2 regions of the Vibrio coralliirubri genome follow, and region 1 is predicted to be linked to the other one. Evidence: predicted binding sites of a transcription regulator. Region 1 holds the regulator's gene; the other holds the start of a gene.
The links. Region 1 encodes CRP, which controls carbon source genes, mostly activating them, when cyclic AMP is high. Its sites were predicted from a motif close to TGTGANNNNNNTCACA; they were not measured.
Positions count from the first base shown of each region.

Region 1 (15,474 bases):
CCCGTTAAGCGTTTAAATTCGGGCGTTACGCGTCTTCATCCCTCTGACGCCGATCACTTTTTATAACATTTCTCCCTCGTCAGGCTAAGTTTTTAGCCTATGCAAAATTATTCGCGTTATTTCGTCTCGAACCCAATATACCGCAATGCCAGTAAGGCTTTGCTGTTGCTGGTTATACGTTTAGGTAAAAAAAGCTTCATAAAACAGATTAATTGATGCATAAATAGTCATAGGTAGTGACGTTTAGCTGGTTGTAAGGGATGGCTAAAGAATAATCTACTATTGAAAAGGTTAATTAAATGTAAATATAATGCTGCAGCGGGATTATGGCGAGACAAAATATCTTTGTCTCACTTATGAACCATTACGCTTATTTGCGAAGCTTGCGGTATCGAGAAGGAATGTACGATGACAGTGGAAAATAAAGTAGAACGTAGTCTGTTTAATGAGGTGATGGTGCCTTGTTATAACCCAATGGAAATGATCCCAGTAAAAGGGGAAGGCGCACGCGTTTGGGACCAACAAGGCCGAGAGTATATCGACTTTGCTGGTGGTATCGCTGTGAGCTGTTTGGGTCACTGTCACCCAGCAATGGTTAATGCTGTTACCGAGCAAGCAAACAAGATTTGGCATCTAAGTAACGTGATGACCAACGAACCTGCACTGCGTCTAGCGAAGAAGCTAACCGACGTATGTTTTGCAGAAAAAGTATTCTTTGCCAACTCTGGCGCAGAAGCGAATGAAGCAGCTTTGAAGCTAGCTCGTCGTTGGGCGGCGGACGTTCACGGTCCTGAGAAATCTGAAATCATTGCATTCAAACAAGGTTTCCACGGTCGTACTTTCTTTACCGTAACTGTAGGTGGTCAAGAAGCTTACTCTGATGGTTTCGGTCCTAAACCGGGCGATGTTACTCACCTGCCTTACAACGATATTGCAGCATTAGAAGCGCACATCTCTGATCGCACTTGTGCAATCATGATGGAACCTCTGCAAGGCGAGGGCGGTATCATCTCGCCAACCTCTGAATTCGTGAACACAGTTCGTGAACTGTGTGATAAACACAATGCACTGCTTATTTTTGATGAAGTGCAAACGGGTAATGGCCGTACTGGTAACTTTTACGCTTACCAAGGTCTAGGTGTAACACCAGACATCTTGAGCACAGCAAAATCACTGGGTGGTGGTTTCCCTATCGGCGCAATGCTAACAACCTCTGAACTGGCTACACATCTAAAAGTTGGCACACACGGCTCTACTTACGGTGGTAACCCACTGGCGTGTGCTGTTGCAGAAGCGGTTGTTGATGTGGTTAGCCAACCTGAAACATTAGCTGGCGTGAAAGAGCGTGAAGCATTGTTCCGTGATGGTCTTACTAAGATTAACGATAAGTACCAAATCTTCAGTGAAGTTCGTGGTAAAGGCCTACTACTAGGTGCTGCGCTTAACGAAGAGTGGCAAGGCCGTGCACGTGACGTTTTAGTAGCAGCAGGCGAACAAGGCTTGATGGTACTGGTTGCGGGTGCAAACGTGGTTCGTTTCACGCCATCACTGGTTATTACTACACAAGAAATTGAAGAAGGCTTATCAAAACTAGACAAAGCAATCGCTACGCTAGTTTAGCCTGAGCGGCGTCATAGGAATGATCGCCAATAGAGCGATCCCATGACGTTCTGCTAAAGGCCCAAGCTTCTGGTTTTGGGCCTATTTTGCATCTGGAGGGAATATTGATGCTAGTTGTTCGCCCAATAAAATTATCTGATTACGATGCGCTGCATACCTGCGCCGTTGAATCTGGTCACGGATTCACATCTCTTCCGGTTAACGAAGAACTGTTAACTAACCGTATTACTCACTCTGAATACAGCTTTGCCAAACAAGACGTGACTGAACCCGGTGATGAAGGCTACCTAATGGTTGGCTTTGATACCGAAACCGGTGAAGTAGCCGGTACGACAGGCATCGAAGCTTCAATCGGCTGGGATGTCCCGTTCTACTCGTACCACATCAGTAAAGTGGTTCATTCATCGCAGAAGCTTGGCGTAAATAACGTCGTTAAGCTGCTGACTTTCGGTAATAACTACACCGGATGCAGTGAGATCTGCACACTGTTCTTGCGCCCGGCATTCCGTGGTGGATTGAATGGTCGTTTGATGTCTAAGTGTCGCTTCTTGATCATGTCTGAGCACCCAGAGCGTTTCTCGAAAACGATTTTTGCTGAGATGCGTGGCGTATCAGATGCAGAAGGTAACTCTCCTTTTTGGCAATGGCTGCAAGAGCACTTCTTCTCGATTGATTTTACGCTTGCCGATTACCTAACCGGTATTGGTAAGAAAGGCTTCATTGCAGACCTAATGCCTAAGCTGCCTATCTACGTGAACCTACTGAGCAAAGAAGCTCAAGCGGTGATCGGAGAGGTACATGACAATACGCGCCCTGCACTTAAGTTGCTGGAACGTGAAGGCTTCACCAACCGTGGTTATGTCGACATTTTTGATGCAGGCCCAACGGTTGAGTGTGATCTAAGAAACATCGAATCTGTGCGTTACTCAATTCGAGCGCAGGTTCAAATTGCAGAGCACTCAAGCTCTAAAGACTTCCTAATTGGGAATACCTCATTTGAGAACTTCCGCGCAGTAGCCGCGAAAGGCGCGTATGACCAAGCAAGCGACACAGTGATTTTATCATCTGAAGTAGCAAGCGCTCTTGAAGTAAAAGAAGGCGAATTCGTTCGCATGTTGGCTCAGTAAGAGCGGCGATTATCTGTCGAAGATTTTAAGGATAGAAGTATGACTCAGTGGATAGCAGGACAGTGGGTGGCAGGTCAAGGTGACGCCATGACATCAGTAAGCCCATACAACAATGAAGTAGTGTGGCAGGGTGATAGCGCAACACCAGCACAGGTTGAATCTGCAGTAGCAGCAGCTCGTGAAGCCTTCTTGGTTTGGAAAAAACTGAGCTTTGCAGAGCGTGAAGCGATCGTGTTGAACTTTGCTGAGAAAGTTAAAGAGAACAGCGAAGAAATCGCACAAATTATCGCGAAAGAGACGGGTAAACCGATTTGGGAAACTCGCACTGAAGCGGGCGCAATGGCAGGCAAGATTGCTATCTCAATCCGCGCTTATCATGAGCGTACCGGTGAAGCTTCTCGTGAAGCGGCAGGCAACCAGATTGTACTGCGTCACCGTCCATTAGGCGTGATGGCAGTATTTGGCCCTTATAACTTCCCAGGTCACCTACCAAACGGTCATATTGTTCCTGCGCTGCTATCGGGTAATACCGTGGTATTTAAGCCTTCAGAGCAGACACCTTGGACGGGTGAGTTTGCGATGAAGCTATGGCAAGAAGCGGGTCTTCCTGCTGGCGTAATCAACCTAGTACAAGGCGCTAAAGAGACAGGTATCGCACTAGCCGATGCTAAAGGTCTTGATGGCGTGCTGTTCACAGGTAGTGCAAATACCGGTCATATCCTTCACCGTCAATTCGCGGGCCAACCGGGTAAGATGCTAGCGCTAGAGATGGGTGGTAATAACCCTATGGTGATCAGTGACCAATTTGGTGATGCTGACGCGACGGTTTATACCATTATTCAATCGGCTTTCATCAGTGCGGGTCAACGTTGTACATGTGCACGTCGCCTGTATGTGCCTGTTGGAGAGAAGGGCGATCTGCTTCTAGATAAACTGGTCGCAGCCACACAAAAGATTCGTGTTGATCAGCCATTCGCTGAACCAGCACCCTTCATGGGTCCTCAGATCTCTGAAGCTGCGGCTAAGTTCATTCTGGACGCGCAAGCGAATCTGCAATCGTTAGGTGGAGTCAGCCTAGTAGAAGCAAAAGCGGGTCAAGCGGCGTTTGTTTCTCCGGGTATTATCGACGCAACCAACATTGCTGAGCTGCCGGATGAAGAGTACTTCGGTCCATTGCTACAAGTGGTTCGTTACCAGTCACTAGAGCAAGCAGTTGAACTAGCTAACGACACGCGTTTTGGTTTGTCTGCGGGTCTTGTATCAACAGACGATTCAGAATGGGAATACTTCGTTGACCATATCCGTGCGGGTATTGTTAACCGTAACCGTCAGCTAACAGGCGCAAGTGGTGATGCACCATTTGGTGGTCCAGGTGCTTCGGGCAACCTACGCCCAAGTGCTTACTATGCGGCGGACTACTGTGCTTACCCTATGGCTTCAATGGAAGGTGGCGAAACTCAACTTCCAGCAACGTTTAGCCCAGGTATTGAGCTTTAAATTAGGCTAATGAGCATTAGTCTCATGCGTTAAGCTTGAAATAGGGAAGTGGTGTTATCGCTTCCCTTTTCCATCACGTCCGACACCTAGATTGGACGGTAGATAATAATAGAAAAAGTATGTCACAGGCTGATGGCTGCTGACTCTGTGTCTCAGCCTCTCCCTTTCTAATCCAAATTACTAGCTTGCTAGAACCTCTGACAAGGAGTCACCATGACGCCCGATCTACTCTTTAAATCACTTTGGGACGATTACATTCACAGGCTTTGTCCATCGGCTGAGAAAGTGCATCACTTGCTGAAAGAAGACGAAGCGCTGATTAATGATCACATTGCACTGCGAACTTTCAATGTTGCTCCTTTGGGTATTGAAACACTAGCGAAGCCTTTCCTTGAATTAGGCTACAAGGCGTGTGGCGACTACTTGTTTGAGAGCAAGAAGTTAGTGGCTAAACATTACGAGCACCCAGATCCAAAACAACCAAAAGTGTTCATTAGTGAGTTGAAGGTAGAAGAGTGTTCAAGTGACTTGCAACAGATCGTTGCTAAGTTGGTTGAGCAAGTGGACGCAAGTAAGCTTCAAGGTCATGAATTCTTGTTTGGCGGTCGTCTTTGGGGTTTGAGCTTCGCTGATTTCCAAGTGCTCGCAAAAGAGAGCGAATACGCGTCTTGGCTCGCGGCTCATGGATATGGTGCTAACCACTTTACGGTGAGTGTGAATCAGCTAAATAACTTCGATGAAGTGCAGGCCGTGAATGACTACTTGAGCGAGTCGGGCTTCACGATCAATGCATCTGGCGGTCAGGTTAAAGGCTCTCCAGAGGTCTTATTAGAGCAATCATCAACAATGGCAGACAAAGTCCCAGTTTCATTTGTTGAAGGCAATGAGATGATTCCTGGCGGCTTCTATGAGTTCGCTAAGCGTTATGCGATGGCCAACGGTGAGCTTTACACTGGTTTTGTTGCAGCATCAGCTGATAAAATCTTTGAGAGCACCAACGGTTAAAGAAAGATACCAGAACGGACTTTACCCTAGAGATTCGAGTACGCTTCGCTTCGAAGAAGTTTACAAATAGGATTTTGTGAGTTCTTCTCGCATCTGCTCTATAGATCTTCAGAAAACAAAAAAGCCACCAAATTCGCATTTGGTGGCTTTCAAATTTTTGGCTCAGTTAATCGAGATTAACGAGTGCCGTATACCACGATAGTTTTACCGTGTGCAGAAATTAGGTTCTGCTCTTCTAGCATCTTCAAGATACGACCTACTGTCTCACGAGAACAACCAACAATCTGGCCAATCTCTTGACGAGTGATCTTGATTTGCATGCCGTCAGGGTGAGTCATTGCATCTGGCTGTTTCGCTAGGTTTAGTAGCGTTTGAGCGATACGACCTGTTACGTCAAGGAACGCTAAGTCACCAACCTTTTGGCTAGTTACTTGTAGACGGTTTGCCATTTGCGCTGAAAGGCGCATTAGGATATCTGGGTTCACTTGGATAAGTTGACGGAATTTCTTGAAAGAAATCTCAGCTACTTCACAAGGAGATTTAGCACGAACCCAAGCTGTACGCTCTTGGTCTTCTTCGAACAAGCCAAGCTCACCGATGAAGTCGCCTTGGTTTAGGTAAGAAAGAATCATTTCCTTACCTTCTTCGTCTTTGATAAGAACTGCCACAGAACCTTTAACGATGTAGTACAAGGTTTCTGCCTTTTCACCAGCATGAATCAAAGTACTTTTTGAAGGGTACTTATGAATATGACAGTGTGAAAGGAACCACTCTAATGTTGGATCGGTTTGAGGTTTACCTAGAACCATAATATCTCACTTCCTCTGCAGGGTATGCTTGCCGCTTTCCGTATTTTAGCTAAGCCTGGATTGACTTGTAGGATAAGAGCACTCGTTGAGTGCTGCAAGCTATCTTGTGTTTCGTTTAAGAATAGTATCCTTTTTCAGGTACTATTTCTTGATTTTAATCGTGACCAAGCTACGATTTTTTACGCAAAATTGTGCACATGATCACGGTATGAAAAGTAATCAACCAGAATGTCGTTTTGTTAACCTATTTTTCCGGTTTCGATGAGTTGTTGCAGGATTGGCCTCACAATGAGCTCCATAGCAAAACTCATCTTGCCGCCTGGCACCACTAGCGTGTTATGACGAGACATAAACGAGCCATCAATCATAGCCAGAAGGTAGGGGAAATCGACGTTTTTGATGCCACGCAAACGTATAACTACGAAGCTTTCGTCTAAACTTGGAATCCCTTTGGCGTTGAGTGGGTTCGATGTATCTACGGTTGGAACACGCTGAAAGTTGATGTGAGTGCGCGAAAATTGCGGGGTAATGTAGTTAAGATAATCATCCATTGAACGAACAATGGAGTCCATTACGGCTTCGCGTGAGTGGCCACGATCGCGGGTGTCACGAACGAATTTTTGAATCCACTCTAGGTTTACGATAGGTACCATGCCGATCAGCAAATCGACGTGTTGAGAAACGTTAATGTCGCCATCAACCACACCGCCGTGCAGGCCTTCGTAAAACATCACATCGGAATTTTCAGGGATCTCTTGCCATGGCGTGAAGGTGCCCGGCATTTGATTGTAAGGCACGGCTTCATCGAAGGTGTGCAGGTAGCTTCGTACTTTACCTGTGCCTTCGTTACCATATTTACGGAAGAACTCTTCTAGCGCACCAAAATCGTTGGCTTGTGGACCAAAGTAGCTGATGTGCTTACCTTGCTCGCGCGCTTTACGGATCTCGACATCCATCTCTGGGCGAGTGAAACGATGGAAACTATCCCCTTCAACCCAAGCAGCCTTCACGTCCATCATATTGAACATTTTACGGAAGGCTTCTGAGGTGGTGGTGGTGCCGGCTCCAGATGAACCCGTCACCGCAATAATTGGATGTTTAGCGGACATGACAACCCTTGTCTTTTGAGTAACTTACTTGTTAGCAATCGTTTACCACTATAACACGGCTCCTTTATGAGCGCAGCTTAGAAGCGTTTTGTGACCTGAATATCAACGGTTTCATGGAGCTCAGAAAACACAATGCTGACTTCTCCTGAAGCTAATTGATGTTTCACTTGGTCAATCTTGTTTTGCAGTGAAACCTCTACGTCGCCGTAGTCTGTGCCTTCACGCAGCACGAACTCTTTGATGAGGTTTTCCAGTGTCTCTGGTGCAATGTCTTGCCATGGGATGATCATAAATACTTCTCTCTTTTATGTTCATAAATAGGTTTATTGATGTAGAAATACGTGTGCTTAGTAATGTTTTGCTTCTATTTACTAAGGCTCGGTCATTATGCCGAATCTTGGATACTTTCATAGTAGGCAGGCAAGGCTTCTTCTAACCAAAACCTTGGCTTGAGTGTGTTGCCAGTAATAAACCCCACATGGCCGCCTTTTTGAAACAGTCGATAGTCGATGTTATCGGGCAGAACGAACTTTGGGATCACATCATCGGTCATGAAAGGGTCGTCTTTGGCATGAATGATCTGAGTCGGTAGTTTGATCTTATTGAGCTTAGGCAGCGCAGAACATTGCGCATAATAATCTTGGGCATTTTTGAAGCCGTGCAGAGGCGCAGTGATTCGTTCATCAAACTCATACAGTTTGGTGATGTTCTTGATGGCTTCAGCGGTGATGCCAAGTTTTTCCTGTAGCAGGTTAACCTTTTTTAGCGCATTCGATTTTAGAGAGTTGAGCAGGTACTTCTTATAGAGTTTGGAGAAACCGCGCTCAATGCGACTAGAGCAACACGCTAAGTCAAAAGGAGCTGATACGATGGTCGCCGCCGACAGCAATGGGTCGTCTGCGTACTCAGCCAAATAGTTCGCCAGCATGTTTCCACCTAAAGAGATGCCAACCGCAACCTTAGGGTTATTCGGAAACTGGGCGTGCAGGTGTCTTAGGAAAAAGCGTGCATCTTCGACTTCCCCTGAATGGTAAGCGCGAGCCAGGCGATTGGGTTTTCCGCTGCAGCCTCTGAAGTGCATCATCACTGAGAGCCAACCATCTTTAGCAAACGCATTCATTAATCCATTGGCGTAAGGGCTCTCAAAGCTGCCTTCTAGACCGTGGAATAGAACGAATATCGGCTTGCTACTGCGATCATTATTATTTGAGGTGTCACCGTCTGGTGATTCGCTCCAAGCAAGATCAAGAAAGTCACCATCGGGTGTTTCTAAGGTTTGCCAGTGAGGATGAAACAGCGCCTGCTTTCTAATAAACCGTGGCACTAAGGTTTGTAAGTGCGGATTAGAGAGACCAGCGGCTGCGGTAAATATTGTCATAAAAACGATCCATGCTTCTTTTATGGGCTTTGGTAAATGTCGTATTTGTAACAGAACGCCCACGTTTTTATTTGAGCTTGGTTGATTCTCGGCATAAGCGCAAGGCTTTCACTTATACGAGATACAAAAACAGGCTATGGGTAACCGGTTGAATAATATCAAAGTTAAGCTTGGATCTTGATGGAATAAAAAGGAAAGAGAACGAGCTAGGGCTGTGGTGCTGGTTCAGAAAAAGCGTCGTAGAGGTTTTCTGCCCCTAATAAACGACAGTACTGAAAAGCGAGCGGTGATTGCTGATTAGCGTACAGTTGTAGGGAGTTAATACAGTCGACAAGATCGGATTGTTGTTGCTTCTCAAGCTGTAACTCAAACTGCAAGGCTTCACGGTATAGTGAGTCGACAACGTGCGCTTTGAGATGTTTACGCAGCTCTCTATAACTATGAAGCAGGGTTTCAGAGCGGCTCAAGCACTGTTGAACCTTGTGCCACTCTTCTTCAGCAAAAGACAATTGCTGCTCATCAAGCCATTTGAGAAGCAGCAGTAGATTGACGTTGCCGTGAAACTGGTTTTGCAAAGCTAGGCACGCATCCTTTACACCGCGCACACTGTAATACTGAAGGCTAAATTGCCATAGTCGTTCCAGTGTTAGTGATATTGGGGCGTGCTCTGGGCTCATAAGCTATCCATATCCTGTTCCATCTGCTCAAGCTCTTCTTGAGTGGACATCCAATCCATTTCAACTTCTTCTAGCTGTGACTTACTGCTCGCTTGGAGAGCGAGTACTTTATTCAGTTTAGCCTTATTTTCAGCTTCATACAGTGATGTGTCGGATAATTCTTGCTCGGCTTCTTCAAGAGCCTGCGTTAATTTATCCATCTGCTTTTCAAATTGAGTGAGCTTTTTACGAAGTGGTGCCGTCAGTTTACGGAACTCGGCTTCTTTGCGTTTCTGCTCTTTTTTTGCTGCTGCACTGTTAGCGCCGTCTTTGGCTGGTGCCAATGCTTGTGCTTCTTTGCGCTCAACTTTCTGCTGTTCGGTTAGCCACTTGTAGTAATCGCTTAAGTCACCATCAAACGGTGCTACTTGGCGGTCGTGTACAAGGTATAAATCATCGGTAGTCGCACGCAGTAGGTAACGGTCGTGCGATACGATAACCATTGCGCCTTCAAACGTCTGCAGGGCAAAAGTCAGCGCCTGACGCATGTCAAGATCCAAGTGGTTGGTTGGTTCATCGAGTAGCAACAGGTTTGGTTTTTGCCATACCAGTAGTGCTAATACTAAACGCGCTTTTTCACCACCAGAGAAGGGTGCCACTTTATCGAGCGCTTTTTCACCTTGGAAACCGAAGCTACCTAGGTAATCACGCAGTTGTTGCTCGGTGTGTTTAGGGGCGATCTGCATCATATGTTGCAGCGGTGTTTCTTCAGGGTGCAGAGTCTCTAATTGGTGCTGTGCAAAGTAACCAATCTTAACGCCTTGCGAATAACTCAGTTCACCGCCTTGCTGTTTCAGTTCGCCAGAAAGCAGTTTAATCAGTGTTGATTTACCAGCACCATTTCGACCAAGTAGACCAATACGGCTACCCGGTACTAGATTCAAGCGAATCTTCTCTAGAATCAGATTGTCATCATAGCCCGCTGATACTTCGTCCATCATCATGATTGGATTTGGTAGCGCGTCTGGTTCTCTAAATTCAAAGCTGAATGGGTTATCAAACTGAGCAGGTAGCACTTGTTCCATTTTCTCTAACGCTTTAATACGGCTTTGCGCTTGGCGAGCCTTTGACGCTTTGTAACGGAAACGGTCAATGTAGCTCTGCATGTGAGACATCTGTTTCTGCTGCTTTTGGTACATCGCTTGTTGCAGAATCAGTTTTTGCGCTCGTTGGGTTTCGAACGATGAGTAGTTACCCGTGTACTCATTGAGCTGTTGATTTTCAACGTGCACGATACGGTTGACGATAGGGTCTAAGAAGTCTCTATCGTGCGAGATAAGTACTAGTGTGCCAGGGTAGCTTTGTAACCAACGTTCTAGCCACATTACTGCGTCTAAATCCAAGTGGTTGGTAGGTTCATCGAGTAGCAATAGGTCACTGCGACACAGTAGAGCTTGCGCTAGGTTCAAACGCATACGCCAACCACCTGAGAATTGAGTCAGGTTCCATGTCATTTGTTCTTGGCTAAAGCCTAGGCCGTCCAGTAACTCGGCAGCACGTGCCTTGATGCTGTAACCACCAATGGTTTCAATCTTGCCGTGGATCTCTGCTACCAATGTGCCGTTGTCGGCTTGTTCAGCTTTCTCTAGTTGATCTTCAAGGCCGCGATATTCACGGTCGCCATCAATCACGTATTCAATTGCTGTTCTTTCTAATGCAGGTGTTTCTTGAGCAACCCAAGCCATTTCCCAATGGGCAGGTTTGCTGAATGAGCCAGCATCAATCGACAGTTCGTCCTTAATTAAGGCGAATAGCGTAGATTTACCACAGCCGTTTTTACCAACCAAACCGATCTTGTCGCCAGGGTGAAAAGTCGCAGATGCTTGGTCGAGGAGTGGCTTACCGCCGCGTAGCAATTGAATATCAGAGAAAGTAATCATAATTGAAATAGCATAGAAATTAGAGGTGAACAGACGCCTGCATAGTAGGCTGAAACCAGATAAAAGTCGATCACAATGCAATTTGCGTTATGATGCCAATAACATATTAATAACTTTTGCTTAAATTCTTGTGGCCTTGCCACCGTTTAGCCCTCAAAGGAATGTTTCAAAGGAATGAGTAATACTCCCTCGACAGACAAAGTCGTGCCAAAGGTGTTGATCATCTACGCGCACCCAGAGCCGCAAACCTCTATTGCTAATCAGATGATGGTTAAGAAGGTAGAGTCGCTCGGTCATGTCAAAGTTCATGATCTCTACGCCATCTACCCTGACTTCTTTATCGATGTGCCTTATGAGCATGAATTGCTCCTTCAGTACGATGTGATCGTGTTTCAGCATCCTCTGTTTATGTATTCCTGCCCTTCATTGTTAAAAGAGTGGTTTGATCGCGTGTTAGGCAAAGGTTTTGCGTTTGGTGAGCAGAGCGCGCTTAAAGGCAAACACTGGCGCAGTGTGATTACTACCGGTGGTAAAGAAGAGGCGTTTGGTGCCGCAGGCTATAATAAATATCCATTACAAGAGATCTTGCAGCCATTCGAGCTCACCGCTGCTTTGTGTCAGATGAACTGGATATCCCCTTTGGTTTTACACTGGGCACGAAATGTCACCGATATGACGCGTTACCAACACGCCGAAGCGTATCGAAATTGGTTGCGAGACCCGCTACAAGATATAGGAGCAGATGATGGCTCTGACTAATGATTTTCTACAAAGTAGCGTTATATTTTTAGCGGCTGCTGTGGTTGCGGTTCCTATCGCACAGCGCGCCGGTTTGGGCTCGGTACTCGGTTATTTATTAGCGGGTGTGGCAATTGGCCCATGGGGGCTTGGCCTAATCAGTGATGTAGAGGCGATTCTGCACTTCTCCGAATTCGGGGTGGTACTACTGCTCTTCCTGATTGGTCTCGAACTTAACCCGAAAAAATTGTGGCAGATGCGAGCCCCCATTCTCGGATTGGGCGGCGCGCAAGTGCTGATCACCACTCTAATTATTACCGCCATCGCCTGTCTATTTGGATTAACCTGGCAAACCAGTCTCGTGATAGGTATGGGTTTGGCGCTGTCTTCGACTGCGATTGCCTTGCGTGTTATTGAAGAGCGAGAGCTCGGCGGCAAAGAAGCAGGGCAGTCGGGCTTTGCAGTACTGCTTTTCCAAGATATCGCTGTTATTCCAATGCTAGCAATGTTGCCTCTACTTGCGGGTAATACCGGCGGTAGTTGGGCTGACATGTTATGGATGTTGGGTGGCGTGATTGGTCTGCTGGTCGGTGGCCACTTCTTGTTGAGACCACTGTTCCGATACGTAGTGATGAGTGGCGTACGCGAGTTGTTCACCGTCGCGGCGCTGTTACTTGTGATTGGTATTGCTGTGATCATGCAACAGATTGGCTTATCGATGGCATTAGGTACCTTCCTTGCGGGCGTACTTCTGGCTGAAAGTGAATATCGACACGAGCTTGAAATTGCGATTGACCCATTCAAAGGGTTATTGCTTGGTCTGTTCTTTATCTCGGTTGGTATGGCGGTAAACCTAGGTTTATTGGCAGAAAGCCCATTCGCGATACTGATTGCTGTATTGGCTCTTGTGGTGTTGAAAGGCTTAGTGCTGTACGCGCTGGCTCGTATTTTTGGCACTCAGGCAAAAGCACGTAGCCGTATGGCGATGATTCTCAGCCAAGGTGGTGAGTTCGCTTTCGTTATTTTTACTGCGGCGAGTGCTCAAGGCATCTTAAGTGGCGAGCAAGTATCGTTCTTACTGGTAGTAGTGAGCCTGTCTATGGTGACTACGCCATTGATGCTTAAGCTGCAAGACCGATTCTTTGCTCGTCAGCTGAACCAAATCAGCGAAAGTGCGATGTCTTCGGATGTAGTCGATCGCAGCCCTCGAGTGATCATTGCTGGCTTTGGTCGCTTCGGTCAGATCATTGGCCGCTTGATGTACGCGAATAAGATTCGTATCACCGTTCTGGAGAGTGATGCCAGCCAAATCCATATCCTTAGAAAGTTTGGCTACAAGGTATTTTACGGAGACTCGACTCACCTCGAGCTGTTACGCGCAGCCGGTGCTGATAAAGCAGAAGCGATTGTGCTGTGTACTGACTCTCCCGATGAAATCATGAAAACTGTCGATTTATGTAAGCAGCACTTCCCACGCTTAAAGATCTTAGCGCGTGCTCGAAGCCGTGTTGAAGCGTATCAATTACTTAACCACGGTGTGAGTAACTACTCTCGTGAAACCTTCCTTGGGGCACTGGATTTAGGTCGTCAAACATTGACTGAACTTGGCATGCATCCATATAAAGCGAAGCGAGCAGAAGCACACTTTAGAAAGTTGGATAATGGTATGCTGAAAGAGTTGCTGCCTCAGCATAACGAAGATGCTGAGTTAGCCCAAAGAGCGAAAGAGGCTCGTAAAGAGCTTGAGGAGATCTTTGGACACGAGATGGAAAACGATCACCAATCTCGAAACTATTGGCAGTAGCTTGAAGTGATAACTCATGCTTGAGCTTAGAAAAAGAGCTTGGGTATAGAAATAACAGACTAAAGAACCAATCTAATAATAAACGCGGTCTCTGCTTAACTTCTCAATAAAGTGAGTGGGAAGAACCGCGAATCCAGAGTAGTAAAGGATATGAACGTGAAACAGAAAAAACGCTTTATCGCAGGGGCAAGCTGCCCAAGTTGCAACACTCAAGACACACTCCGTTGGTGGATTGAAAACAATATCGAGCTGGTGGAATGTGTCGATTGTGACTTCTCAGAACAGCGTAAACCGAAAACTGTAGAGAAATCTGAACACGCGAATCAAGAAATGATCGGTATTTTTAAGCCAGAATGATTGAGTTTCGTTAATTGATCCCCATAATATCCCGGTACAGAATTTTTCCTAAGCTCAACTGTTCGAGCTTAGTCCAAACCTCCTTGGAGCTCTCATGAAAATTGAAAAGAACGTAGTAGTTAGTGTTGCATATCAAGTGAAACTTGAAGATGGCGTAGTAGTTGACCAATCAACTGCAGAAGCTCCACTAGATTACCTTCACGGTCACAACAACCTAATTACAGGTCTTGAAAAAGAGCTTGAAGGCAAAGTAGCTGGCGACAAGTTCTCTGCAACTGTTACTCCAGAAGACGCATACGGCGAACACAACGACGCACTAGTTCAACGTGTTCCTGCTGACGTATTCCAAGGTGTTGAGCAAATCGAAGTTGGCATGCGTTTCCTAGCGGATACTGACCAAGGTCCAATCCCAGTAGAAGTTACTGAAGTAGATGGAGACGAAGTTGTTGTTGATGGTAACCACATGCTAGCTGGCCAAACTCTAACGTTTGACGTTGAAGTTGTAGCGGTTCGTGAAGCGACTGAAGAAGAAGTTCAACACGGTCACGTACACCAAGAAGGCGGCTGTGGCGGTCACGACCACGATCATGACCACGAAGGCGGTTGCTGTGGTGGCGAAGGCCATGACCACGGTGAAGAGAAAAAAGACGGCTGCTGCGGCGGCGGTAGCTGTGGTTCTCACTAATACCGAATTAACGGTTTAGTTTAAGAATCTTGAAAGCCTCCCTTGTGGAGGCTTTTTGCGTTTAGGAGTTTAGCTTTTTGACCTCGCTTTTCTCTACCAAACTAAGTGTCCGCAAATCTAAGCATTCGTAAAAGTTTGGTTTTCGTTATCAGACATCGAACCATGGATGTGGTATTGATAGCACAACATTATAAGACGACGTCAGTGGAGAGTTTGTATGTCACAGCCTTTTTCAATTGCCATTCATGGTGGTGCAGGAACCATCTTGCGCGAGCAAATGAGCGATGAATTAAAAGCGGGTATTACCGAGGCTTTGGAAAAATCGGTTTTGGCTGGTTATCAAATATTGCAATCGGGTGGTGATGCTCTGGACGCGGTGGTTGCGTCAGTCAAGGTGATGGAAGACAGCCCGCACTTTAATGCCGGTAAGGGCTCTGTTTTAACGCATGATGAATTTGTTGAGATGGACGCTTCTGTGATGCATGGCCGCGAAATGGATGCAGGTGCTATTGCAGGCGTTCGCCATATCAAAAACCCAATTGAGCTTGCGCGTGATGTGATGCTGAAAAGCGACCATGTGTTGTTGATTGGTGAAGGTGCCGAGAAGTTTGCGTTTGAGCATGAGTACACCTTTACCGAGCAAGACTACTTTTTTACTGAGCGCCGCTATGATCAACTTCAGTCGATGAAAGAGAAAGGCATCTTTGCTCTGTCTGAAGCGAAATATGATGAACAGCAAGCTGAGAAAT
Region 1 is NZ_AP025470.1:288,275-303,748, forward strand. It holds gene OCV20_RS01290 (aspartate aminotransferase family protein) at 409-1,620, shown strand; gene astA (arginine N-succinyltransferase) at 1,728-2,747, shown strand; gene astD (succinylglutamate-semialdehyde dehydrogenase) at 2,787-4,244, shown strand; gene OCV20_RS01305 (DUF1338 domain-containing protein) at 4,458-5,249, shown strand; gene crp (cAMP-activated global transcriptional regulator CRP) at 5,426-6,058, opposite strand; gene OCV20_RS01315 (phosphoribulokinase) at 6,298-7,167, opposite strand; gene OCV20_RS01320 (YheU family protein) at 7,245-7,457, opposite strand; gene OCV20_RS01325 (hydrolase) at 7,553-8,545, opposite strand; gene OCV20_RS01330 (TIGR02444 family protein) at 8,752-9,222, opposite strand; gene OCV20_RS01335 (ABC transporter ATP-binding protein) at 9,219-11,141, opposite strand; gene kefG (glutathione-regulated potassium-efflux system ancillary protein KefG) at 11,316-11,900, shown strand; gene kefB (glutathione-regulated potassium-efflux system protein KefB) at 11,887-13,683, shown strand; gene OCV20_RS01350 (YheV family putative zinc ribbon protein) at 13,840-14,040, shown strand; gene slyD (peptidylprolyl isomerase) at 14,135-14,725, shown strand; gene OCV20_RS01360 (isoaspartyl peptidase/L-asparaginase family protein) at 14,943-15,474, shown strand, end outside.

Region 2 (15,474 bases), 1.1 Mb from region 1:
CGCCTTTAGGTAGTGGCTTATCTTCTGCTTCTTGTAGCCAAAAGGTCAGTGCGTGTTGAGTTTCTCCGTTCATTACCCATTGACGTTTATCAGCCGATGGACTGGCAGCGACGGGCAGAAATGGAATGTCTTGGTCGTAGATAAACGGGCTATCTGAATTCATAAACACTTGGTTTACCGCGCTGACCATATCAGCACTCGAACGCCAGTTAGTGCCTAACGTATAGTGAGCACTAACTTGGTTTCTTGCCTTAATGTAGGTAAAGATATCCGCGCCACGGAAACCGTAGATAGCCTGCTTCGGGTCACCGATCATAAACAGACCACACTGCGGGTTATCGAGATATATTCGGCTAAAAATACTGTATTGCAGCGGATCGGTATCTTGGAATTCATCGATCATAGCCACTGGGTATAAGGTGCGGATTCTCTCCACCAGCAGTGATTGCTCATCCACATCAATCGACGCCGACAACTGAGTCAGCAAGTCATCAAATGATAGCCACTGCTTCTGTTGTTTCGCCTTGGCTAACATAGTTCGACAATGGGTAATCGCATGCGCCAGCAACGGAGCTTTTAGATCTGCTGGAGAATTTAAGAAGTCCTCAATCGCCTCAAACACCGCGTGCTGAGGCGCGGTGCCCTTTAGTGTTTTTTCAATTAGAGTGGCTTGTGAGAACTTCTCTAATTTATCTGGAAACTGGTAATCATGAGTGTCGCTTTGTGCCCATGCAGTCACCGCTTCTAACCAAGTCGGTAAAGACTTCTTGGTGTAGCTGCGCTTGTTCACATCTGAACCAGAGATCAAAGCCAAAAAGTCCGCTTCAGATTCACACCACAGCGCTTTAAGTTGCTTCACTTTATCTAGGTTTTGATTGTGTAGAGTTTGCAGGTCGCCCGACATCGCATCGACCGTCAATTTCAGCGGAGATCCTGTCAGATAACGATTTACGTCTGCTAATAACGAAGCGGGAGAGCCCCAAATATTACGAACCTCACCAGCCAGTTGAATGGGCAGCGGGTAGAACTGTTTACGCCAATAGTCGGCAACCACTTGCGCTTTTAGGTGGCTTTCATCGGTCACAAATTCATTATCAAAACGGCTTCCTGATTCAAAAGCATTTTGGGTCAACATTCGCTGACAGAAACCGTGAATGGTGTATACCGCTGCCTCATCCATTTGTCTTTCAGCGTTAAGCAGAGTTTTCGCCGCACCAGCATGATCATCGATGGCTTGCAACAAAGGCGCAATCACTGGGTCGTCACTTTGCCCACGTGCAAACGCAATACGTGCGTCATGGATTCGAGCACGGATACGATCTCGTAACTCAGCCGTTGCCGCTTCAGTAAAGGTCACAACCAAGATTTGGTCCACGGTCAGTGGCTCATGGTGCCGAGTAGCTTCCGTCAGATCACCTTGCGGCGCAGCCGTACCGTGACCCAGCAGTAAGCGTAAGTACAAGCCAGCAATGGTAAATGTTTTACCCGTACCCGCCGATGCTTCAATTAAACGCGCGCCATGAAGTGGAAACGTCATGGTATCGAGTGTTTTTGGAGCGATTACCTGAACACTGCTTGTGGTCGTCATGCCTTACTGCCTTTTGATAGATGAGTCTGTTAAAAATGTGACTATTGCTATAAATGTGACCTAGCGTGGAAAACGTCATTCAATTTACGTCCTACGCTAATTTGTTAATAGTTAGTGCGATCTCTCTCACGGATCAATTCGGATCGCCTCGCTACTATGCGCCCACGAGTTCAGGAGCGCGTACGAGTTTTGTACTTTACGACGTTACTTTGAACCACAGAATAATGGTCCCTCTGACCTGTGGCCGTACAGCGAACGCCCTACACTAATAATGATTTACTGGCGGCCACTTTATTTCCTGTACCTTGCTTCTCTTCAGCTTGATTCCATTCACATTGAAAGCAAGTACCCCAAATGCTTACCAGCGACTCTCTTTCGTTCTTCATTAATTCAGCGCACTCGCTATTGATCTTGTCGATCACAGCCACCTACTCCTGATCTTCCAGCTCGGCTGCAGCCAACCTTGCCGCCTGCAACACAAGTGTCGAGTACATACGTGATTGAGCAGCCAGTTCATCATCCCACTTAGGCCAAATTCGTGAGATGTAGGTATCTCTGCCCTCGCCCGTAAAGGCGAAGCTATCATTAAAGGTATCGGCCATTTTCTTGAGTGACTTTTCTTCGTCATCGACCCACTTACCACGGCTAAAGCCCGCTTCAACACCAGCTAATGCGGTTTTCGGGAAGTAAGGCAATGGTGCTGTCATGCCTTGATAAAACAGTCGTACTAACTCAGCTAATATACTCTTCGCTTGCTGCGCATCGCCGATAGGTTGTAGCGTTTGATGAACCACGCCCTCTTTTCTGTCATAGCCAATAATATGGGTCGTTTTTCCGTGCCCCATAACAGCGCAGGATAGATGATCAATCCACGCAGCCAAATAATCTTGAGAGCGTATTTTTCCGCTACGGAAACGCACCAGACCTGACTGATAGTTTTGAGTTAACCACCCCATCAAGCGAACAGGCTTACCTTCGCCTAACACGTCAAACTCGATATTCACTTCGAGATCTTGTTGCGGTGATCCGCTCACAAATCGAATCTCTTTGGCTAAGTCTTCCGCTTGAACACGGTTGGTTTCAAATTCGATATCACCAAAAGCTCCGACCGGTAATCGGCCCTGTGCTTTTTGCTCAGAGACAAACAATCGAACGGCTTTGTCTGCGCCTTCAGGGTGGTCTAGTAACACTTGCAGCAGCGCATCTTTAAGCTGGAAGCTTTCTAAGCCATTAAGCACGAACGGCTCATCGTCTTCCATTACCGGAAGCGGCGGCTCAAACACTACTTTTAGACGGCGATTAAAGAAGTATTGCACTGGCAAGCGCCAGAAACGCTGTAGCTCAACCAGATCGAGCTCCAATGGATAGGTCGCACCCAACAAATAGTCGTCCAATGCGCGATTGAACTCACCACTGCGTTCACCTGAACGGTTAGCCGCAGGTAACCACTCTTTGGCATAACTCAATACATAGCTCGCATCACCTTGAGTAAACGCAGCGGGGCTGAACGGTGTCATGGTGTGCTCAAAGCTGATCGCTTGAGTCAGGTTGATACCAGAATCGTCACTTGGTAGTGCTTGGTCTTCACTTAGGCAGTAGTTCTGTTGGCAGTACTCTATCAATTCAGAAACCAACACCGACGGCACTCGCTCGGTATTATCTTGAATCGAACGGCCGACATAGCTGATGTATAAACACTCTTGCGCCGACAGCATCGCCTCTAAGAATAGATAGCGGTCATCATCACGACGAGAACGATCGCCAGGTCGTGTGCGCCCGTTCATCATGTCAAAACCTTCTGGCGGCATTGAACGAGGGTAAACACCATCATTCATGCCCAACAGACAAACGGTTTTGAACGGGATAGAACGCATCGGCATCAGAGTACAGAAGTTAACCTGTCCCGCTAAGAAGCGCTGACTGATACGCGCACCCGACAGTTTATTATTCAAGTACTGATAGATAATGCTTGGCGATAGCTTTTGTTCGTATAAGGCATCATCAAGCTGTTCATTCAGTTGAGAAAGCGCGTCGCGAATCGACTTAAGCACCACCTCACCTTCTAGCTCCACTGCAAAAAAGTCATCAATCATTTGCAGCAAGGTTTCACGCCACATATCGATAGATTGTGTTTCAGTTAAGCGTTGGCGGTAATGGGCAATACGATCGATAAAGTGCGCTAATTTACCAGCAAGTTCGGCGTTAATACCCTGAACTTCATTGTAAGCGGCAATCGGAGAATGCTCGGTCTCAAACAAACCAGCAGAATCCGACATTGCATAGCCCAATAACATACGCTGAATACCAAATAGCCAGGTATTTTGCTCGGTTGCAGGTAGATCAAATTCCGTTGCGGTAGAAGAGTCGACACCCCAACGGATGCCCGCTTCTTCAACCCATTGCTTGGCTTGCTCGAATTGAAACTCATCAATACCAAAGCGTGCCATCATCGCTGGGATTTCTAATAACTCTAGAAGTTCAGAAGCTAAACAGCGCGTGTTTGGTAGCGCGACCAACTGCATGAATGCCGTCAGAATTGGGCTTTCTTGGTCTGCGGTTCTATCAGAGATCGAGTAAGGGATATAGCGCTCACCCGGGGCATTACCAAATACCGCCTGAATCGCTGGGCTATAAGCATTAATGTCAGACACCATCACAATGATATCGCGTGGTTTCAGTGTCGGGTCAACATCAAACATTGCCAACAACTGATCATGAAGGACTTCAACCTCACGCATTGGACTATGACAAGCGTGCACCGTCAACGAGCGATCACCCAGTTCAACCACCTGCTTATGGTTACTGGAATCTAAGATGTGGTCGTCTTGATGTTCTTCGAGCTGGAGAATATCGGCTTGCAGCTGATGCAGCAGGCTGTCTCTCTCAACATCAATAAAGAATTCGTGTTCTTCGCTGTCTGATTGAGATAGCAAGAACAGGTTATCCCTGCCTAATTTACCCATAGACGCCAGTAAGCTATTACCCACGGCTTGGCTGGTATGCAGTTCGTCTTCAATATTGGCTTCAATGCCATCTTTCAATGGTGAGGCTTCGCCTTCAAGCTGAGGTAAACCATCAACCAGAGCGAACTGCTTGCGGCGCTGTGCTTCGACTCTCGCCAAGTATTTACGGTCACGAATATCGCCCCAGTAATGCTGACAAGGGTTGGTAAACATCAAGTGCACATCAATCTGCTCACCTAGCGCTTTCAACGCGTCCATATAACGAGGAGGCAACGAAGAAATACCAAACACAAATAAGCGTTTAGGTAGGTGCTGCAGTTGACCTTGTTGATTAGCTAGCGCTTCAATGAAGTCGTGATACAAGTTGCCACGGTGGTATTTAGATTGGCCTTGAGACAGAGTTTGATCATAGAGCGCTTGCCACAAAATCGGTTGCCAAGGGTGCTCTTGCTGCCCTTCCTCATCGATAAGTTCTGCAACGGCCTCTCCCACTTCCCACATCGCCATCCATTCAGGTCGATACACTAAGTAGCCATCGAATATATCGGCAATTTTTTCTGCCAATTGGTACAACTTCGAATCATCTTCGTCGTTTTCAAGATAGCGCTGTAAAGGAAGAAAATCAGGGTGGTCAAGCTTAGCGGGTAGCAAACTCATCAGCTTCCACGTCATCGCTTCTTTGTTAAAAGCACTGCGTTTAGGAACATCAGGAAGCACTTGGGTAAACATATCCCAAATGAAGGTTGCTGGAAGTGGGAAATCGATATTTGCTGCTACGCCAAACTCTTTGGCGAGTTCCATCTTAAGCCATTGAGACATACCTGGGCTCTGAACCAAGATCTGCTCTTTTTCGAAGGGATTGGCTAAAGGGTCACTTTTGATTAAGTGAACGAGAAGGATTTTTAAAGTATCAACTTTATTGGAATGGTAAACAGTAAACAAAGTGCACTCACGCTAATCTTGCCACAATATAAAGCCAGATTAGCATAAGTGCCGTGTTTGGATTAGGAATATAAGCTTATGAAATACTGAAAACTTAAGGTCCGTTTATCTTTTGAACTAATGCGGATTACAATTTACCGCTTACCGAACTTAGAACACGATGTGGTTTGTAGTTCATGTAGTAACGAATCGCTACATAGCTTACGACAAGCGTTGCAATCATTAGCTCAATGTCCGCCAACCCATTCACTTGCGCTACATACTCGCTAGCTACATTAACACTCTCCATCCAGTCAGCCGTTTTAAATAATGCCGTTGCGCTAATCACAAGTGGGAAAGTGAACGCTGCATAGCCAGGGCTAAATGGTAAACGCATAAGCTTTAGAAACGCTACGTAGATTATCGATGTCATCAGAACCGCTATACCAAACAACATACCAATGATAACTGGAGATGGTTCAGGGCTCACCGCTAAATAACCAGCCAATGAAACACTTGCAGGGGCAGCCATTACCGCAATAGTTGGTTTTGCTGCATCTGGAACTTCATTAGTAAAGATTAGGCGATAAATCATCATAGGTAGCATGACGACATAAGATGCCAAACCAAACCACAGAACCGAGTCTGCTATCCATTGTAATGAAGGTTCACCAGAGAAAGCCACATCAGCAACTACGATGCCGATAGGTGGAACGAACCAACTTGGTACCATGTGGTGTAATTCAAAGTCTTTTGCACGGTGGTAAAAGAAACTCACTAAAAACACGACGTGTAGTACGACAGCCGCTAGCCAAATTGCATTGCCCGCTTGTGGGTAAAAGTGTCCAATTGAGCTTGAAACTACCATAACCCCCATCGCAAATGTTGGTACAACACTTCCTACAACTGGGTGAGCAAGGTCTTGACGCAATAGGTGGCCGTGGACTAAAAATTTGATAGCAAGAATTGTGAGTAATACTCCACCAATTGCGGCACTAAACCATTGAGCATAACCGTTGCAGTCTAAAACATTTTCCCAGCTCCAGCCTAAGCTTGCTATTGCTAGGCCTAACCCTGCCATGGGTGTTGGAGCTCCTGTTAATCTATATTTAATACGTTGAATCATGTCAGCCTCTCTTAAACTTAATTCACAAAACTTGTGAACTCATCAGCTTGTTGAAGCCATAATACGCTTGCACTTCGTTAAACAATATCCAATTATATATAACAAGTGTTCACAAATAATGAACAAAACCCATTTTCACCAGCAGAGTTAAACTAGGAATCTGATGGCTAATATTTCAATAAAACAGCTCAAAGTGTTCGTCACTATTACTCAGCACTCGACATTGACTGCTGCCTCTGAGGCTCTGTTTCTGTCTAAGGCCGCTGTCAGCATGGCATTAGGCGAAATGGAGAAGCAACTCGGCCACTCTCTATTTGACCGGGTAAACAACCGATTAATTCTCAACCAAGAGGGACATAAGTTACTTCCATTGGCGGATGAGATATTACATCGAGCTGCTGGTATTGATGTTTTGTTCCGTGATGATCAGCCTTTAAGTGGCAATCTAAAGGTCGGCGCGAGTGACACGATTGGTAATCAGGTCGCACCGTTTATTTTGTCAGGCTTTCGCGAACGAACTCAACATCAGGATCAAAGCTTGTTCATTTCAAACAGTGCACTGATCTGTCAAAAGTTGGTGGATTATGAACTTGATATCGCGCTAATTGAAGGAAAAACATTACACCCTGAACTCATTTCGAGTCAGTTTAGCAGCGATGAAATGTGTATTATTGTGAGTAATCAACATCCTCTCGTTGCAAAAGAAAAAGTAACTTTAAGCGATTTAGAAGACAGCCATTGGATTTTACGTGAGTCAGGTTCAGGGACTCGTGAGTTTTTCCTACGAGCCGTCGCGCCACGTATCGAACATTGGTATGAATCCTTTGAACTCAACACCACAGAGGCGATCATCAATTCAGTTTCCGCCAATCTTGGATTCGCGTGTTTATCACGATTGGCGGCACAACGAGCGATTGATTCAGGCCGAGTAAAAGCGCTTGATGTGCCACTCGACATGAAACGACGTTTCTGGATGCTGGTACACAAAGACAAATACCAGAGCCCGCTTCTGAAATCTTTCATGAGTTATTGTGAAGACTGGGCTACACATCAAGATTGAGGCCGCATAGTTAGGGCTCCAACTGGACTTTTAGCATCAGAAACTGTATAAAAAGCCAGTAAAATTTATCAAACTTAGAGGATTAACCATGGCTGTTATCGTCAAGTACGTGGTGGAACGCAACGGAGAAGAGAAAATGACTTTTACCTCTAAAGCCGAAGCCGACGCATACGACAAAATGCTGGATATGGCTGATGAGCTTTTTGAACTTTTAGGCAAAAGCGATTTAGTTGAAGATGAAGGCAAGCAAGAAGAACTTGCAATGTACCTAGCGAAGAACAAAGAAGAAGTTCTTTACGCATTAGGTGCTAAGCGTAAACCAGCTCCGAAAAAAGCTAAGAAACTTGAAGCTGTTGAAGACGCAGAAGAAGATGCAGCGTAACTAGCTGATCGCTTTCTAAAAAACGTCAATGACGCCTCTAATCAGAGTTCGTTATTGGCGTTTTTTTATACTTATCGAAATATAATGAAGCTTGTTTATAGTCGAAATTGCTCTAAACATTCGCTTGCATGAAAGTGTGATAAAGATCTAATCTATAGCCATCAGGTGATGGGGTTCCACCTAAGCTTTTGCTTCAACCGCCCGTTCTTTCCGAACAGTGCTAATGACTCCTACAGAATCGAAAACAGGTAATACTGTTGGATGTATCGCTATTCCTCCATTTTGAAATGGACTTAGTCTATTAAGACCAAGTTCCATGACGCCTTTGGATTATCGATACTCAAGATCTGTAGTGAATTAGCCGCACCTCTTCCAACACGTCCTGTTTTCTCAACGCCCTAGGTCTTCAATGACTCTAATAGTGAGAAAACATTATGCACTACTCTTCAGAAATTCAATCAATGTGCCCTATTCAAAGGGGTGATCTACACACTTCAGCACCAATTCCAGTTGAAGGCGCTATGGTTAGTCCAAAAGATGTCATCGCTATTTCTGGCTTAAGCCATGGCGTCGGCACTTGTGCACCACAACAAGGTGCAGCAAAACTAACGCTGAACGTAAAAAACGGCATCATCGAAGAAGCACTAATCGAAACTATTGGTTGTTCAGGCATGACTCAATCAGCCGCGATGGCAGCAGAAATCCTCACCGGAAGAACCATTCTTGAAGCCCTAAATACTGACTTAGTGTGTGACGCTATTAACGTAGCCATGCGTGAAATCTTCCTGCAATTTGTTTACGGTCGAACTCAATCAGCTTTCTCTGAAGGCGGTCTAGAAATTGGCGCAGCATTAGAAGACTTAGGTCAAACGCAGCGCAGCCAAGTGGGTACCAGTTACTCAACCGCGGCAAAAGGCGTTCGTTATCTAGAGCTTGCAGAAGGTTACGTGACCAAGCTAGCGCTTGATGATCACAGCGAAGTGATTGGCTACGAATATCTCAACCTCGGCAAAATGATGAAGGCGATTAACCAAGGCGTGCCAGCGAATGAAGCGGCCGACCTTGCGACAGGGACCTATGGCCGCTTCGATGAAGCCGTGACCACTATTAACCCACGCCAACAGTAATTTTGCCAATTTAGAGGAAAGATATGATGAACACTCAATTTAATGAATCAGTAACTCGCGTATTGGCAGAAATGAACTTCGACTCTTTGGAGCAAGCTGACCAATACTGTAAAGCCCACAACGTTGATCCAAAAGCGTTAGTAATGGACACCCAACCTATCGCTTTTGAAAGCGCTGCCGACGCTTATATCCTTGGCTCAGCACTGGCGCTATTTCGTAAAGCCACCAGCGCAGAACAAGCGGCAAACATTATTGGTGAAGGTCTTCAAGCATTCACCAAACCTGGCAGTGTTGCTGAACAACGCCAAGTTGGTATTGGACATGGCGCGCTAGCCGCTCGTCTTCTCAATGAAGAGAGCCACTGCTTCGCCTTCCTTGCGGGTCACGAGTCTTTTGCTGCAGCAGAAGGTGCGATTAAAATTGCGCTAAACGTCAACAAATCACGTCAAAACCCATTGAAAGTGATCTTAAATGGTTTAGGTAAAGATGCGGCTTATCTTATCTCTCGCATCAACGGCTTCACTTACGTGCGCACTCAATACGATTACCAAACCGGTGAACTTGTTGAAACAGAACGTCGCCGCTTCTCACAAGGCCCTCGCGGCGACATCTTGTGTTACGGCGCTGATGATGTACGAGAAGGTGTAGCAATCATGCACAGAGAAGAAGTGGATGTCAGTATTACGGGTAACTCAACCAACCCAACTCGCTTCCAACACCCAGTAGCGGGTATCTACAAAGCAGAACGTACTCGTCAAGGTTTGCCATACTTCTCAGTTGCTTCAGGCGGCGGTACAGGTCGAACATTGCACCCAGATAACGTAGCAGCAGGTCCAGCGTCTTACGGCATGACCGATACCATGGGCAGAATGCACGCTGACGCGCAGTTCGCAGGTAGCTCTTCTGTTCCTGCTCACGTAGCGATGATGGGCTTCATCGGCATGGGCAACAACCCAATGGTCGGTGCGACGGTTGCACTGGCTGTGGCTGTGAGCGAATCTCAAAACGCATAACGGTAAAATGAGCCCCACAACCTGCCTGTTATGTAGTGTCTGTTAGTTGAGAATCAAGCAATAACGAACGACTAAAACTCTACACCTATCACTAAAACTAAACAGCCAGCCTTATGCTGTAATGCCGATCAGTTAAGTAAAAAAGACTGGTTGAACGATCCTCCAAGGATGTCAAAATCCGAGTGTTTCTTTAACACTCGGATTTTTTATGTTTCTTAGACAAGCCCTTAATCAAGTCCATAACTTCTCTCCAGAACAGCTCTCAGGGTTATCAGACCTGCTGTCCCCGGAACTCGTCGAACAGTGCCTCCAAGAATCTGGGGTTGCGACTATTCGAAAGCGCAGGTTACCAATGGAAATGATGGTTTGGAGTGTTTTAGGGATGTCCCTTTACCGTCATTTATCGATGGATAAAGTAGTCTCGCAACTTGATATTCTCCTACCGGGTAAGAAGCCATTCGTCGCACCTAGCGCTGTCATACAGGCACGTCACCGACTTGGTTCCGACGTTATGGAAGCCGTGTTCAATCACACTCAACGACTTTGGCACCGCAAGACTCCTCATCCCGATTGGCATGGGTTAACACTTCATGCTGTAGATGGTGTTGTGTGGAGAACACCAGACACTAAAAGTAATGATGAGCATTTTAGTAGAACAGGCAATAAAACAACGATATCTGACTACCCTCAAGTGAGAATGGTCTGCCATATGGAGCTGACCAGTCATTTACTCAACAGCGCTTCATTCGACTCAGTATCTAAAAGTGAAGTCGACCTTACGATCCCGCTTATTGAACAATCTCCCTCAAACAGCTTAACTATTTTTGACCGCGGATTTTACGCCTTGGGCTTACTGCATAAATGGCAAACCAGTGGCGATGAAAAACATTGGCTGCTCCCATTAAGAAAAGGGGCTCAATACACTGTGTTATCGAAGGTAGGCCGAGGACAAGAGCTCGTTGAGCTCAAGCTATCACCTCAAGCTCAAAAGAAGTGGGTTGATGCCCCCAAAACTCTCCAAGCTCGTTTAATCACAAAGACGATTAAAGGAAAAGAAGTCCGACTATTAACGTCAATGATAGACACGATGAAATATCCTGGTGCTGATATCGCCGAACTATATAGCCATCGTTGGGAAATAGAGTTGGGGTATCGTGAGATGAAGCAATACATGCTTCAGAACCAACTTACGTTAAGAAGCAAAAAGCCAGAGTTAGTGAATCAAGAGCTTTGGGGAATGCTGGTTGCTTACAATCTACTGCGGTTCATGATGTGTCAAATGGCCTATCATCAGAAGTCAGTGATGCCTTATCAAATCGGCTTTAAACAGGCTTCATTATTCCTTGTTGGACAGCTTCAATTATTACCAGCGGTCGCACCGGGACGAATCCCAGAAGTAATAAACTACATACTGGATATGTCAGAAAGCTTTGTTTTACCTGAGAGGCGAGAACGAAGTTACCCAAGAGCAGTAAAAAAGAGGCCTTGTCGCTATGCGACAAGGCCTCCAAGAAGACGCTAAACGATGCTTAACTTACAAGCATTAAGCCTTATGCTGGCTGTTTTTTATTCACACTTGCTCTACTATCTATTTCTAATAATTATTTGTATCTAAGATTAAATACATTCTACTGTCGTATTTAACTGCATACTTTCAAAGGAATAATATGAAAGAGCTCATCATTCATACCATTACCGTGTTCATGGGCTTTTTTGCCATCATGAACCCTATCGCCAACACACCGATCTTTCTTGGATTAACGGGTGATAATGATAGGGAAACGGTCAAGTCTATCGCTTTCCGCTCGGTTTTCATCGCCTTCATCATCGTCAGCACCTTTGCTGTGTCGGGTAAACTCATCTTCGACCTCTTTGGTATCACGCTTTACGCGCTTCGTATCACCGGCGGGATCCTCGTGTTCTTGATTGGCTTTCACATGCTGCAAGGTGACTCAACGCACTCTAAAGCGAAAGAGAAGGTCAACTCAGACGCCCAACAAGATGCGGCGCTCAGTATCGCAGTCTCGCCACTGGCAATGCCAATATTGGCAGGCCCGGGCACCATTGCCACCGCAATGAACTTTGCCAGCACCGAAGGCATCTACGAAACCATCATCACCATCGTCGCCTTTGGCCTACTATGCGCCTTAACCTACGTATTGTTTGTATTCGGCGAGCGCTTCGTTAAAGCCGTTGGACCAAGTGCATTGAATGTAATTACCCGAATGATGGGTTTGATACTTGCTGTCATCGGCATGCAGATGTTGATTGAAGGTATTGAACAAGCTCATAAGGCACTGTTTGTTTAAGCCCAAACCACGAAATTCTGATACAAAAATAGCCAGCAACTTGCTGGCTATTTTCTCTGACGCTTTTGTTTACGAATTATAAATTAGTTCGCAGGGCAGCCTTTTACTTCTAAACCTTTACTCATGTAGATTAGATCACCATCCGCTGGTGCGTAATTCGCTGCAGTGACATCAGGGTTCTTAACAAAGAATTCGCGCAGTACCGAGGCATCCGTTAACTGTGTAGATTCAACGTCAATTACTGGGTAGTCATCACCACCAGCAGCACTGAAACTGATCACGGAGAAAGTGTAAGTATCTGCTAGATTAAAGCCTTTGCCGTTGATGTCTCGAATGGTCACATCACTCAAATCGCAGTCAACCGTTAAGCTAATATTGTCGAGTTGGGCATAAGCGCCGGATCCTGCAGTCTTCGTCGCAACAACGTCCAAATACGCTTTTACTTCAGCTCCTGTCATCGTTGCTTTAGTTACGAAGTTCCCGAAAGGTTGAACCGTCAGTACATCACGATAAGCAATGTCACCTGCCGCAATTGAATCACGAACACCACCAGAGTTCATTACACCAAAGTCAGCATTCACCAATTCATAAGTGCGGTATGCTTCTCCTAACAAGTGACCAAGATTAGTTTGTTCTGAACGAACAACATCACGATCACCTTCCAGTTTTGCATCTGTCTTTGAGATGATGACATCGAGGAGGTCTTGTCCTTGTTGTTGATATGGGTAGAGAGTAGCTTTTACAACTGCATCAGGCTTTATTTCAGATTGAATAAACTGATAATCACCATTTTCATCCTTCTCTTTTAGGTTCACAGGAACCAGATCGTACTTCGCTAAGTGCAGTTTGCCGTCATAAAATTCAAAGTCAGCTCGACCTACATACTTACCCCACTCGTGGGCTTGCATGATGTAGGTACCATTTTGCTGATCAGGTTTACAGTCATCCCCTGGGTTGAAGTCGGCGTATTCATTACCTTCCATACAAACAGGGTTTTGAGAGTGCCCACCAATAATTGCGTCTAGCTGACCTTCTTCTAGAGAGCGAGCAAGCAATACATCGCCAGGCGCTTCACTACCATGCTGACCATCTGCGTAATGCCCCATATGCGTGGTAGCAAAAATCAGGTCAACAGTTTCATTGGCCTCAATTTCTTTTATGGCTTTTTTGATTTCAACTTGTGGGTCGGCAAAGTGAATTGTCGCGACGTTGTCAGGATTAACTAATTTAGCCGTATCTTTGGTTGTCAGGCCAATAACAGCAATCTTTAAACCATTAATGGTGAATACTTTATATGGAGAGAAAAGGCGTTCATCAGTAACTGTGTCTCCATCTTTGATATAAATATTCGCCGCAAGCATAGGGAAATCAGCTAACTCCTCCTGCATGTCTAACACATCTAAGCTGTTATCGAATTCGTGATTACCTAATGCCATCGCATCGTAACCAAGTAGGTTCATGCCAACAAAATCGGGAACCGCGTCCTGCATATCAGACTCTGGTACACCAGTGTTAATGTCACCACCGGACAGTAGGATCGTCTCACCACCGTTTTGAGTGACCTCTGCACGAATGCTATCGATCAAAGTCTTGCGTGCAGCCATTCCATACTCACCCTTGCTGTTCTCCCAAAAACGGCCGTGGTTATCGTTGGTATGTAAAACAGTAAACTTGGTACAAGAAGCGGCAGTGTCACATGTCACTGCGATATCGTCACTGTCCGAGCCACAGCCAACCATCGCTACACCGATAGAGAGCACCAGTAAAGACTTAGTAAAATTCATAGAAGATCCTTTATTAATCGTTTTAATGTCGTTGTGGATGGAAATATACTTAATTAATATAGGGTTATAGTGATCTTCATCTTAATTACGCAGCTGAAAAATTGAGTATTTACTCGGACTGTAAGCACAAGCGATTAATCAACATAACTCGATCAATTCTTATAATAAACATGGATTTATAAAGAAAATGTGACTTACTCTATTGATACTGCTAACAAGAAGGTGAGTTAGATATGAGTGACAGATATGGAAATGAAAGCATACTGATTGGTTAAATAAAACGCCGTAAGATTAAGAACATGGTGCAGTATCCGGATAATGAAAACTATCGCTAGAAAGACAAGCAATATCATTTTACAGACTTTATCCCAATGCGCCCTTTCATAACGAGGGCGCTCTCTTTATGATGAACGCAATTAAATTAACTTTGCTAACGGCAGCGCTTGTTATTCGAGCCGTTGTTTTGGAATAGCAAAATCAAGACTCAACACATGGAGATTCAACATGGCTTACTTTTCACTAGCCTTCGGTACGGCAACCAAAAATCGCGACAATAAAATCATTGAAGCGTTCTTCCCTAACCCACTTCTAAACCCAAGCGACGCTCTTGTAGCGGCTGTGGCAGAAGTATCAGGTTACACTGAAGGCAACCAAGCTATCGAAATCTCTGCTGCACAAAGCGCAGAACTGGCGAAAGCATTCGCAGCAAACGACGATGCAGCTAACGCATCTTTCGCAGAAAAAGCGGCAGCGTCTGAACAGCCACTTGTTCTTGTTGTTCTTGCTACTGACGAGAAGCCAGCATCAGTTGCTGAAGGCTTCCTAAAGCTACAACTTATCTCTAACCGCCTAGTACAACCACACGGTACGGTGCTGGACGGCATCTTCGGTCTACTGCACAACATCGCATGGACAAACGAAGGCCCAATCGACCTTCCTGAGCTGGCTGAGCGTCAAATCGAAGCTCGCCTGGCAGGTCGCGCTCTGTCTGTAGATTGCGTAGACAAGTTCCCTAAAATGGTGGATTACGTGGTACCAACAGGTATTCGTATTGCTGACACTTCTCGTGTTCGTCTTGGCGCACATGTGGGCGAAGGCACAACAGTAATGCACGAAGGTTTCATCAACTTCAATGCTGGTACAACTGGCGTGAGCATGGTTGAAGGTCGTATCTCTGCAGGTGTTGTTGTAGGTAACGGTT
Region 2 is NZ_AP025470.1:2,878,136-2,893,609, forward strand. It holds gene recB (exodeoxyribonuclease V subunit beta) at 1-1,588, opposite strand, end outside; gene OCV20_RS13155 (hypothetical protein) at 1,849-2,010, opposite strand; gene recC (exodeoxyribonuclease V subunit gamma) at 2,017-5,493, opposite strand; gene OCV20_RS13165 (TDT family transporter) at 5,621-6,598, opposite strand; gene OCV20_RS13170 (LysR family transcriptional regulator) at 6,762-7,658, shown strand; gene OCV20_RS13175 (YebG family protein) at 7,747-8,040, shown strand; fluoride riboswitch at 8,196-8,280, shown strand; gene OCV20_RS13180 (iron-sulfur cluster assembly scaffold protein) at 8,475-9,167, shown strand; gene OCV20_RS13185 (GGGtGRT protein) at 9,191-10,180, shown strand; gene OCV20_RS13190 (IS4 family transposase) at 10,389-11,702, shown strand; gene OCV20_RS13195 (MarC family protein) at 11,848-12,489, shown strand; gene ushA (bifunctional UDP-sugar hydrolase/5'-nucleotidase UshA) at 12,573-14,273, opposite strand; gene dapD (2,3,4,5-tetrahydropyridine-2,6-dicarboxylate N-succinyltransferase) at 14,778-15,474, shown strand, end outside.
Region 2: a site for CRP is predicted at 1,704-1,719, ahead of recB (exodeoxyribonuclease V subunit beta). Genes of this name have one in related genera too.